DNA from 4 places in the Exiguobacterium sp. AB2 genome. Region 3 is predicted to be linked to each of the others. Evidence: predicted binding sites of a transcription regulator. Region 3 holds the regulator's gene; each other region holds the start of a gene.
What was found. The regulator Rex, encoded in region 3, represses fermentation and respiration genes when NADH is low (regulators of the CRP and FNR family bind a similar motif). The targets are predictions, from matches to a motif close to TTGTGAAATATTTCACAA.

Region 1 (3,125 bases), on a different contig from region 3:
GACGGGCAAGGCGGAACGAATTCATAATCGCCTCGATGTCCATCCCGACGTGATTAGCCCACGCCTTATCGGTCCTTATGTACAGGTGATAGACGTCTCCCGCTTTCGTGTCAAACAAGAGTAGCGCCCGAGACGGCTCGAGGATCCCTTCGACGCGCCCCCCCGCCAACACGTTCTTATAGATGTCTTCCCAAAATGAGCTCGTCATCTGAAATCCCCTCCCTTCCCTATAATTGTAATCCAATTCTGAAGCGGCGACAAAAAGGAGACCTCCCTTATATGCCCGTCAAAAAAACAGCCGGCACGAAGCCGGCTGCACTCTCTCGTTCACTTATAGCACGGGCTGCATCGTCTTCATCAAGACGTCTGCTGAATGGTGCATCTTTTGTTTCTCTTCTTCAGACAATTCGATTTCGACGACTTGGCGCACCCCTTGGCGATTGATGATGGCCGGGACGCCGATATGAATGTCATGTAGCCCGTACTCACCGTCCAAGTAGGCCCCGACCGTGAGAAGCGTGTTCTCGTTCCGGAGCACCGCTTTGACGAGGCGAAGCAGTCCGAGACCAATCGCATAATACGTCGCGCCTTTACGCTCGATGATATGATAAGCCGCATCACGGACGTTGACATAAATATCTTCAAGGTCTTCCCACGTGTATTCGTCGTTCTCTTCAAGCAACTGCTCGACCGACTTGCCGTAGATTCGGGCGTTACTCCATGCCGCGAACTCCGTGTCCCCGTGCTCCCCCATGATGTACGCGTGACAGTTGCGCGGGTCGACGTTGAAGTAATCGCCGAGCATGTAACGGAGACGTGACGTGTCGAGCACCGTGCCTGATCCGAAAACGCGATGTTTCGGAAGTCCAGAATATTTCCATGCCAAGTGAGTCATGATGTCGACCGGGTTCGATGCGATGATGATCATCCCGTCAAATCCTGATGCCATGATTTCCCCAATCATCGACTTCATGATTTTCGCGTTCTTCTCGACGAGGTCAAGACGCGTTTCACCCGGCTTTTGCGGTGCCCCTGCCGTGATCACGACGATATCTGCCTCCCCACAGTCCGCATAATCCCCGGCCCATACACGCATCGGTGAAGAAGCGAACGAGACGCCGTGATTCAAATCCATGGCTTCCCCTTCTGCTTTGGCTTTGTTAATATCGATGATTACGAGTTCTTCACAAAGGCTCGCTGTCGTCAATTGGTATGCGAAGCTCGCACCGACTGCACCGGCACCGACGAGCGCGACGCGTGTTACTTTTGCATGATTTAATGTTTCCATGTTGATTCTCCACCCTTCGAACAATCTGTTTCATGTTTTAGTAATATCTGTTACATAAAGATTGTAACATCATTCACAAATACTCACTACAATAGAAACCGTTTTCACTTTGGCGATATTGTGACGAAATTCACATTCGTTTGAAACATCTTCATTCACTGTACTACCCTTATCCGAAGACGAAAAAACAAATCAAGGCGGCGGCCGTAATCGAAGCGAAGTTGACCGCATCGTTTCCGAGCCAATGCCAACCTTTGACGTATTCGGTCGCTTCTCCGTGGTGCATCTGCTTCTCGGTCTGCTTTCCACATACCCGGCATCGGTACTTCCGTTGGACGGTCGCGCCGAGCAACGTATCCACGACGCTACCAATCAACCCGAGTGCGATTAACGCGAGCGTCACTTCGAAATCGAGCGTCATAAACGGATAGGTCGCCAACACGATTGTGGCGGCTCCAACAATCGACATGACCGTCCCATATAGTGACACACCGCCGCTCGTCCCCGGTTCGACCGGTCGAAACGTGAGGATGGAGCGCGGCTTTCGCTTTGCGAGCACACCGAACTCAGAGCCCCACGTGTCACTCGTCGCTGCGGCAATCGAAACAATGTAGGCATAGAGCCATGCCTCATTCGACGTGTATGCCATCGCGAGCGCGGTTAACATGCCAATTCCGCCGTTTGCGAGCACTTGGACGTAGTCACGGGGACCGGATTTTTCAACGATTTCATCGACCGGCGCCTTGTCGACGGCACGATACTTCGAGGCGAGCGAAGATGTCGAGAAGAACACGCCTAGTAAATAGAGACCGAACCAGCCGAAACCATAGCCAATCACCGTCCCCGTTACGACTGTCAATACGGCACCGGATAACGTGAGCGACTTCAGCCGGTATCCGGCATAGGCGACCAAGCAGGTTACGAGAAATATGGCTAACATCGAATCAATTCCCTTTCCGACACGATCACTCCGACCGGAATGTCATGCGCTTCAATTGGTATGTCGTCTAACACTTGGACGCTGTAGGCAAGGGATAGTGTTTGGCCGGCATACGACGCCAGAAAGCGGTCGTAATATCCCCCGCCCCATCCGATTCGGTAGCCAGAGCGGTTGAACACACGCCCCGGGACGACGCATAAGTCGACGTCACCGTCGACTTGTTGGGTCGTCGGCTCTAATATCCCCATGACCCCAGGTTCGAGGTCATCATAAGACTCGATTCGATGGAACGTGAGCCCCTCTGTCGTTACTTTCGGCACGAGTACCGTTTTTCCTGCCTGCCAAGCTGCTTCAATCAATGGCCGTGTGTCGACCTCAAGTCCGAACGAGAGGGTCAGGGCAACCGCCTTCGCCTCGATCCACTCCGGTAGTCTCATCACGTTATGTACGATGGCGGCATCGGCCTCATCGCGATTAGCTAATTCAGCAATCCGAGCATGTACCGCTCGTCTGAGTGCTTGTTTCGCATCCATATCACTCGCTCCTTTCGAAAAAAAAGGCCGCCACATGAGTGACGGCCAGTCTCATTATTTCACTTCGCGATAAAGCGTGTGACGGCGGAGACGTGGGTTGTATTTGCGCAATTCGAGGCGCTCAGGGTTGTTACGTTTGTTTTTCTTCGTGATGTACGTGCGATCGCCTGTTTCTGTGCAAGCTAGTGTGATTTTAACGCGCATTTCGTTCACTCCCATCTTACTGATGTTGTATCAAGTGCTTTTGCTTTACAGTCTAAGCATACTCAATTATCCTACCAATTTTTTATTGAAAAAGCAAGGTGTTTTCACGTACTTTTTCAAACGTTCTGCTTGTACGGCGAGGCATCGAGCGACAAGCAGT
Region 2 (3,125 bases), on a different contig from region 3:
ACATCATCGGGCAATTACACGCGAGTTATATCGTCTGTGGCGGCGAGGACGGCATGTACGTCATCGACCAGCACGCCGCGCAAGAACGGATCAAGTATGAACTGTTCTATGAACAACTCGGGAACCCGGAGAAAGAGTACCAGCTACTCCTGTTACCGCTCACGCTCGAATTCACCCAGCAAGAAGCGCTCGCCATCGAAGAAGTGCTGCCGCTCTTAGAAGAGGCCGGGATTCAACTCGAGCCGTTCGGAGGGAACACGTTCCTCGTCCGAGAGATTCCGACGTGGTATCCGCAACACGACCTTGAAGGAACGGTTCGGGATTTAGTCGAGATGGCGATTCGCGATCGTTCGATTGACCTTGCCAAATATCGCGAGGAGGCGTCCATTTTGATGGCATGCAAACGTTCGATCAAAGCGAACCATCCGTTGAACGTCGAGATGATGCGCCAACTGATTCACGACTTGTCGGAGACAGCGTCGCCTTACACGTGTCCGCACGGTCGCCCAATCCTTGTCAAATGGAGTACGTACGAACTTGAGAAACTGTTCAAGCGTGTCATGTGACAACGTTGTAATCTTTTTTAACGGTCTGTAACGTTTACCCGATGCGTGACGTGGGAACATTATACACATGTCGCTCAACGCATCGAGGTTGAGAGGTGGCTCTTTCACTGCCTCACCCTCAAGATGTAGACATGATCAACCAGTAGGGGGAAAAGATTATGGCAGACAAGCTTAATGTAACGAAACGAGAATTACGACCACGTTCGGTCCGTGCAAACTTACGTAAAGAAGGCAAAGTGTTAGGTGTCGTGTACGGCTATAAAGTCGAGAGCACACCAGTCGCGTTTGAAGAGATGGCACTTCGTAAAATCCTTCGTGAGCATGGTGATAACGCCTTGATCGAACTCAACATCGACGGCAAGAAAGTGAACACGCTCGTTCACGGGACGGAAGTTGACCCGTTCACAAACGAGTATAAGCACGTCGAGTTCATGGCCGTGAAGATGGACGAAGCAACAGAAGTCGAAGCGGACGTCACGCTCGTTGGCGACGCGAAAGGTGTCAAAGAAGGCGGCTTCTTGGCACAAACGCTCTATAAAGTCACGGTATCGGCCACACCTGCCAACATCCCACAGCGCATCGAACTCGATGTATCTGAACTTGGCATCGGTGACTCGGTGACGGTAGCGGACATTCCAGAAAACAAAGACTACGAGGTTGTCTCGGATGGCGAACTTCAAATCGCATCGGTCAATGAGCCGGTATCACTTGAAGAGCTTGAAGCAGACACAGACACTACGCAAGAAGGTGAAATTGAAGCATCTTCGGAAGAGTCTGAAGAGAAGTCTGAAGACAAAGAATAAGCTCGATCGAACGACCCTTTGCGAAGGGTCGTTTTTTTCGTCACAAATCCGACATATGTAAACGATTACGATGTGAAAAATGTGTCAACATGGTCCAAGGTCGATTGCAATTTATTGGATTTGGGCTTATATTGTTAATGATTTCACATGTTCGTTCTTATTATAAAGGTTCATTCAAACAGAAAGAAGGGTTTGTGACATGGCATCAATGGAAATCCATGCACTTGAATCATTACGGAAGAAAGCTCAGGCGTCATCGCACATGATTCATTATCGGCCAATGGAATACTTTTTACGGGCGATGCTCGCCGGGATCTTTATCGGGTTCGCCGCCATCTTCACACTAAAAGTCGTCAACGGCATGTATCTGCTTGATTCGCCGTTCACGACGCTCATTGGCGGCTTTTCGTTCGGGATTGCACTCGTCATGATCATTTATGGGGGAGCTGAGCTGTTCACGGGGAATACGATGTACTTCACGACGTCGACGTTGCGCGGATATACGACGCTCAGTGATACGATGCTCGTCTGGTTATTGTGCTTTGTTGGGAATGCAGTCGGCGGAATTTTATTCGCCTTATTGCTCGCCCCGACCGGAATCATTCAAGAACTTGGGATGAACAACTGGTTGTTCGCCGTCGTCGAGAGCAAGATGCACCATACGACGGTCGAGATTTTCTTCCGTGCCATCTTCTGCAACTGGATGGTTTGCCTCGCGATTTTCTTGCCGAAACAAATGAAAAATGAATTTGCGCAAATCTTCTCGATGATCTTCCTAGTCGCGGTCTTCTTCGCTTCAGGATTCGATCATGTCATCGCGAACTTCGTCTTGTTCGCGCTCACGCTCGTCGTCCCGCACCCAGAGACAATTAGTTTCGCCGGGGCGATTCACAACTTGGTTCCGGCGACGTTCGGAAACATCATCGGAGGTGCCTTGTTCATGGGGGCCATCTATACGTGGTTGAACGCGAAAGGATTGCGGGAAGCCCAAGAGTCAGAAGAAGTCGAGTTAACGATCGTCAAACCTGCTAAAGAAGTATGACTTATATCACGAATCGTAACAGTCGAGTCCCTGCCTAGGGTTCGGCTGTTTTTTGTCATGTTTGCCCTATAAAGATGTCACAAAGTCGTCCCGCATAAATGCCTGCAAACGTGACATAATCTATATATAGATGATTGGTTCGCTGTTTACAGCGAATGGATTCAATATATAGTGAGGTGTTGCAGGGTGAATTTAATTCGATTGTATGAAGATGTCTGTGTCCTCCCTGACCAGGATTTGGTCCAAGAAAACGCGAACGTGGACGGCAAGTCGCCGCTCGGGAAGCTGGCTCGCTTGTCCTCGGAAGTGTCAAAAGAACTCGCGACGACGTACTTGTTGTCCGAACGCTCGCGACGTGCGGTCGCCGATAATTTTTTATACATTCACGATGCAGACTATTACGTGACGGGCTCGACGACGTGTTGTCAAATCCCGCTCGGGGACTTGCTCTCGAACGGTTTCCACACCGGGCATGGGACGATTCGGCCCCCGAAAGACATTCGGTCGGCGATGGCGCTCGCGTCGATTATCCTTCAGGCGAACCAGAACATGCAACACGGCGGACAGGCGTTCCCGATGTTTGACGTCGATTTGGCGCCGTACGTAGAGAAGACGTATGTGCGTCATCTTGAGCGACTCGAGAAACTTCCGGTCGAGTTATCGAGTGAACAGAAGCACAGGATTGCGAAAGATGAGACGATTACAGCGACCTAT
Region 3 (3,125 bases):
GTTTGAACAGCAGTTGTGACGACAAAAAAACCGCTCCGCAATCGGAACGGTTCACTCATGATTTTGTCGTGCGTCGCGCTTTGATCCAGTGAAAGATGACGACGCCAATATACGTGACGAGACCGACCACGTACAAACTGAAACCAATCATGATCCAGCCCAGCGCATCCCAACCGCGAACGAAGACGAGTCCGATGATACAAGATACGTATCCCACGACGAGCAACGTCAACGAGAAGACGAGTCTCCGCTTGAATGGAGACTTCAAAAAACTCAGCACGGCAATCAATAGCATCGTCGTCAACACACCGACGATGATGATTGCATCCCCGTAGTACTCCCAAACCATCGCTTCTCCCCCTGACTTATGTCTAAGTAGTTTCATCGTATCACGTGGGTCCAGCGTTTATCTTGTTGGTAAAAACATTTATTCCCAATCAAAAAAAGCATCGTCCCGTTAAGGAACGATGCTCCAGGCTGTAGACAAATTACTTGTCTGCAGCTTTTTTGTTTAAAGCCATGATCTAAGCAAACTATAGAACCGCTTGAAATAGCGATTTTCTGCGATGGCGCTATTGAAGAAAACGACAAAGTCATGTTTCAGTTCAACTGAAACATGACTTTGTCTACACTCTGAAGCATCGTCCCGTTAAGGAACGATGCTCACTTCTCATTCATCTGTTTCATCAAATCCATCTGTTCTTTCACTTGCGCCTCTTTCTCACGTCGGAGCACTCCGCGATACGTCACGCGTGAGATCGACAAACTGATCTCATACAAGAAGAAAAGCGGCAGCGACACCATGAGGTGCGACGTCAAATCCGGCGGTGTGATGAAGGCCGCGATGACGAACAAGGCGAAGTAGGCGTACTTCCGAATTTTAGATAAGAAATACGGCGTCACGACACCGATGCGCGTCAAGAACATCGTCACGACCGGCAACTGGAACAATAGTCCGAATGGAATCGTCAACTGCAGCAGGAACGTGAAGTAGTTCGACGCCCCGATGATTTGGGTCAGACCAAGGTCTTGCCCGAGGTCCGTCGAGATATCGAGGACGAGCGGGAACAGCCAATAGTAGGCGAACGCCAAACCGACGAGGAATAAAACCGAAATGATTGGAATGTAAGCGAGCGTCGCTTTCCGCTCGTTCGGATGCAGACCAGGTGCGACGAACGCCCACAGTTGATACAGTAGAAACGGACCGGACGCCACGATCCCGATAATGAACGCCATATTCAAATAAATCATAAGCGGATCCGCGACCCCAAAGGCGTTCAGTTCGAGCCCTCGTTCGACGAGGTCCGCCTGCAGATAGGCGAGCACGTATTTGACACTCGGCAAAGCGATAAGGAATAAGGCAAAGACGACAAATGCCGACAGCATCAGTCGTCTCCGCAGCTCTGTCAAGTGATCGGACAGTGCCCGTTCTTGATCAGGTTGATGGTTCATGGCTTATTGCTCTTTCTTCTCGATTTCTTTCTTGTCGTTCTCGTCGTGCTCTTTCATCATGCCGTTCGTGGCATTTTTGAACTCACGGAGCGTCTGTCCCGCGGCCCGACCGAACTCTGGCAATTTCTTCGGCCCGAAGAGAATGAGCGCGATGATGGCGATGATAAAAATACTGACGCCACCTGGGATACCGACGACGAGTGATGATTGTAGAAATTCCATTATTGATGGACCCCCTCAGCGGATGGATAGTGTTGCATAAAGTAAATGAGCGACTGGAGTTCGATCGACAAGTCGATATGATGGACGCGGACCGTGTCCGGCACCGTAAGTCGAGCCGGCGTGAAGTTCAAAATCCCTTTGATGCCAAAGCGGACCAAGTCATCGGCGACCGGCTGCGCATAGGCGGACGGGACCGTGAGGATGGCGACATCGATTTTGTTTTGCTTCATGATCTGTTCCATCTCATCGACGTGATGAATCGGGACACCGGACATCGTCGTGCCGACTTTTGTCTCGTCTGCATCGAACCCGACGACGATATGTGTGTTATTGTTTTTAAGGAAGTTATAGTTGACGAAAGCTGTCCCGAGATGACCGACCCCGACCAAGGCGACGTTCGTGATTTCGTCCTGGTTCAATGTCTTTCGGAAAAAGTCTAACAGATACTGTACGTTATAGCCATATCCCTTTTTACCGAGCGCACCGAAGTACGAAAAGTCGCGGCGAATCGTCGCCGAATCGACCTTGACCGCCTCACTCAGTTCGGCAGAAGAGACACGTTGTTTGCCTGATGAATGCAGGCTTTGGATAAACCGATAATATAGTGGCAACCGTTTGGCTGTCGCTTGCGGAATCTTTGGTTCGTTTTGACTCAACGGAAAGAGCCTCCTTTTTACGACACGTTACACACGAATCTGATTTCATACACCTTGATTGTAAACGAATTCACATGACCACTCAATGAATATACCTGAAAAGACTAAAAAATACAGTATACTAAATACAGAGAAAGGGGTTTTTTCACTTGATCCTATTGCAAGTCAACAACTTATCAAAATCATTCGGCGTCGAGCCGATTTTAGAGAACGTCAAACTCGAGATTCAAGAAGGTGAACGTGTCGCCCTCGTCGGCCGGAACGGTGCCGGCAAGTCGACGCTCCTCAAAGTCATCGCCGGGGAATATAACTACGACTCAGGCGACATCATGAAGCCAAAAGACGTCACGATCGGCTACCTCGCCCAAGACTCCGGGCTAGAATCGAGCGAGACGATCTGGAACGAAATGCTCACCGTCTTCACCGATTTAATCGAGCAAGAACAAACGCTCCGACGGATGGAGCAAGACATGGGCAGTGAACGCATCTTGAACGATGCGGACGCCTATGAACGGCTCCTCGCCGCGTATGACGAGGAACAACATACGTTCAAGGATCGGGGCGGCTATCAATATGAAGCGACGATTCGCTCGGTGCTCCACGGGATGCGGTTCTATCCGGACGACTTCGAGCGTCAAATAGACACGCTTTCGGGTGGGCAACGAACGCGTCTCGCCTTGGCGAAGATGCTCCTCCAGAGCCCGGACCTCCTCATCTTGGACGAGCCGACGAACCACTTGGACATCGAGACGCTCGCGTGGCTCGAGAAGTACTTGAGCGGCTATAAAGGGGCCG
Region 4 (3,125 bases), on a different contig from region 3:
CTGGGCGTTCGTAGAAGAGCCACATGCCTTTCGCGGCATCCATCGGCGAACCGCCACCGAGCGCGATAATCATATCTGGTTGGAAGTGACGCATCGCTTCAGCACCGCGCATGACCGTCTCAACGGATGGGTCTGGCTCGACTTGGTCGAAGATGCGGTACTCGACGCCAGCAGGCAAGTTTTTAACGACTTTATCGGCAAATCCGAGTTTGACCATCATTTCATCCGTGACGATCATCGCCCGTTTTTTCGATGTGAGCGATTGAAGGTACTGGACTGAGTTTTTCTCAAAGTAAATCTTTTCAGGGACTTTAAACCATTGCATGTTCACGCGACGTCTCGCCACCTTTTTCACGTTGAGTAGATGTTTCGCCGTCACGTTCTCAGAGACGGAGTTTTTCCCGTACGACCCACAACCGAGCGTGAGCGACGGTGTCATTTCGTTATAGAGGTCACCGATCCCGCCGTGTGCCGTTGGCGAGTTGACGATGATGCGGCAAGCTTTCATCCGGAGTCCGAACGCGATAATGGCGTCCTCGTCTGTCGAGTGAATCGCTGCCGTATGACCGAGGCCGCCGATTTCAAGCATCTTCTCAGCGATGGCGAACCCTTCTTCACGCGATTGAACTTTATAGGCACCGAGCACCGGGCTTAATTTTTCATGTGAGAGAAGTTCTGTCGCACCGACCGTCTCGAGTTCGGCGATTAAGATCTTCGTGTCGGCCGGAACGCTGAGTCCAGCTTTCTCGGCGATCCAGGCTGCCGGTTTCCCGACGATTTCCGGGTTGACCGCACATGAGTCTGTTTTGATGACGAGTGTCTCGAGTTTCGCTTTCTCTTCTGGTGAGCAGAAGTAGCAGCCGAGTTCCGTCATTTCCGCTTTCACTTCTTCATACACTTCTTGGTCGACGATAATCGCTTGTTCAGACGCACAGATCATACCGTTATCGAACGTTTTCGACAAGATAACGTCCGAGATGGCACGTTTCACTTTTGCTGTTTTGTCGATATAAGCAGGTACGTTACCTGGTCCGACACCGAGGGCCGGTTTACCAGTCGAGTAAGCCGATTTCACCATCGCCGCTCCACCTGTTGCGAGGACCATGGCGACGCCTGGGTGGTTCATGAGTGCTTTCGTCGCGTCGAGTGACGGTTTTTCGACCCATTGAATCAAGTGTTCCGGTGCGCCAGCTTCGATGGCTGCATCACGAAGGATGCGTGCCGCTTCGCTTGAACACTGTTGTGCCGACGGGTGGAAACCGAAGATGATCGGGTTACGCGTCTTGATGGCGATGATTGCTTTAAACATCGTCGTTGACGTCGGGTTCGTCACCGGTGTGACCCCAGCGACGACACCGACCGGCTCGGCGATGTACGTGATGCCGTTTTGCTCGTCGTCTTCGATGACGCCGACCGTCTTCTCGCCACGGAGCGAGTTGTAAATATATTCTGTCGCGAAGATGTTTTTGATCATCTTGTCTTCAAATACACCACGACCTGTTTCTTCATATGCATGTTTTGCGAGAGCGACGTGCTGTTCGAGTCCGGCGAGCGCCATCGCTTGAACGATCGCATCGATCTTCTCTTGGTCGAACGTCATCAACGTATCGAGCGCTTTATGCGCTTGTGTGACGAGCGTGTCGACCATCTGTTCTGCTGATGTCTCTACTACTGCTTTCTCTTTAACTGCCATGTTGGTTTCCTCCTCATGAATGAGAGCTGATAAGTCTGACTTGATGGAGAGCACGGGGCAATCAGTTAGTTCAAGAAGAGTTTGTGCTTTCCTTCACATTCATAGAATACACCGATTTTCCGATTTTGTGCGTGACAACAATGTGAACTGTTTCACAAGATTTTTTAGAAGAATGAGGATAGGGATTGCTTTTTCAGATGATGCTCAGTAAAATCTTATTCGTTTTCATGAAAATAAGGTACAGACGATATGTAAACGCTTACAAACGTTATGTCCACGATGCGACGGAAGCGCTGTGCAAAATGTCACGGAATGAGGATTGGTCGTCCAAGCTGTCCCCCACTCGTGTATAATGGGAAGTAGAACCTGATTAGGAAGTGAATAGACCTATGCCTAGACAAGATGCAGCCGATCAGTTCGTTAAACTGATCCCATTGATTCGTAGAAAATTACTTCGCCGCTCGGACTTGCCCCAAATCCCGAACTTGAACTTCTCTCATTTTCATCTATTGATGTTGATTGAAGACGAGGGTGCCGTCACAAACGGACACATTAGCGAGACGTTATCAATCGCCCCACCGAACGTGACGCCGCTCATCACGAAACTCGTCGATGAAGGATACATCACCCGTGTGCCGGACGAGCGTGACCGCCGCGTCATCTGGAATCAATTGACCGAGAAAGGCGAACAGGTCCTTCGGGAACGACGCGATTCGTTCCGCCGCCTGTTCGAAGATCGCCTCGCCTTTTTAGATGAGGACGAGACCGCACGATTGATTGATAGCTTGAAGACACTGACCGAGATTGTCGAGAAGATGGACAAGAGCGAGGGATGATTTTTACTCGTCAATGTCCCGCGCTTCTTATATAATCGACAGTGAATCAATCGAACTATGGAAAGAGAGATGACATGCAATGGGTCGTAAATGGAACAACATCAAAGAGAAAAAGGCGTCAAAAGACGCCAACACGAGCCGGATTTATGCGAAGTTCGGTCGGGAGATCTACATCGTCGCCCGCCAAGGCGAGCCAGATCCTGAACTGAATCAAGCGCTCAAGTTCGTCGTCGAGCGCGCGAAGACGTACAACGTCCCTCGTGCCATCATTGACCGCGCCATCGACAAGGCGAAAGGTGGCGACGAAGAGAACTTTGACGAGTTGCGCTATGAAGGATTCGGTCCGAACGGCTCGATGATGATCGTCGACACGCTTACGAACAACGTCAACCGGACGGCGTCTGAAGTCCGTGCCGCGTTCGGGAAGAACGGCGGCAATATGGGTGTGAGCGGTTCGGTCGCCTACATGTTCGATGCCACGGCCGTCATCGGCGTCTCTGGCATGAGTGCGGACGACGTGCTCGAACTCATGATGGAACATGACCTTGACGTGCGTGACGTGCTTGAAGAAGAAGACACGGTCATCGTCTATGCTG

Region 1: DI14_RS04680 (L-lactate dehydrogenase) is a predicted target of Rex. The motif match lies at 1,407-1,424, and genes of this name have one in related genera.
Region 2: DI14_RS02565 (formate/nitrite transporter family protein) is a predicted target of Rex. The motif match lies at 1,501-1,518, and genes of this name have one in related genera.
Region 4: adhE (bifunctional acetaldehyde-CoA/alcohol dehydrogenase) is a predicted target of Rex. The motif match lies at 1,834-1,851, and genes of this name have one in related genera.

Annotation. Positions count from the first base shown of each region.
Region 1 covers NZ_JNAA01000032.1:18,360-21,484, reverse strand. The annotation lists gene DI14_RS04685 (rhomboid family intramembrane serine protease) at 1-208, opposite strand, end outside; gene DI14_RS04680 (L-lactate dehydrogenase) at 332-1,288, opposite strand; gene DI14_RS04675 (DUF92 domain-containing protein) at 1,458-2,228, opposite strand; gene DI14_RS04670 (5-formyltetrahydrofolate cyclo-ligase) at 2,222-2,761, opposite strand; gene rpmG (50S ribosomal protein L33) at 2,816-2,980, opposite strand; gene DI14_RS04660 (1,4-alpha-glucan branching protein domain-containing protein) at 3,082-3,125, opposite strand, start outside.
Region 2 covers NZ_JNAA01000018.1:68,431-71,555, reverse strand. The annotation lists gene mutL (DNA mismatch repair endonuclease MutL) at 1-566, shown strand, start outside; gene DI14_RS02570 (50S ribosomal protein L25/general stress protein Ctc) at 725-1,369, shown strand; gene DI14_RS02565 (formate/nitrite transporter family protein) at 1,578-2,411, shown strand; gene DI14_RS02560 (anaerobic ribonucleoside triphosphate reductase) at 2,598-3,125, shown strand, end outside.
Region 3 covers NZ_JNAA01000079.1:1,505-4,629, forward strand. The annotation lists gene DI14_RS10605 (hypothetical protein) at 56-349, opposite strand; gene tatC (twin-arginine translocase subunit TatC) at 664-1,452, opposite strand; gene tatA (twin-arginine translocase TatA/TatE family subunit) at 1,456-1,674, opposite strand; gene DI14_RS10620 (redox-sensing transcriptional repressor Rex) at 1,674-2,330, opposite strand; gene DI14_RS10625 (ABC-F family ATP-binding cassette domain-containing protein) at 2,480-3,125, shown strand, end outside.
Region 4 covers NZ_JNAA01000018.1:23,386-26,510, forward strand. The annotation lists gene adhE (bifunctional acetaldehyde-CoA/alcohol dehydrogenase) at 1-1,693, opposite strand, end outside; gene DI14_RS02360 (MarR family winged helix-turn-helix transcriptional regulator) at 2,083-2,529, shown strand; gene DI14_RS02365 (YebC/PmpR family DNA-binding transcriptional regulator) at 2,609-3,125, shown strand, end outside.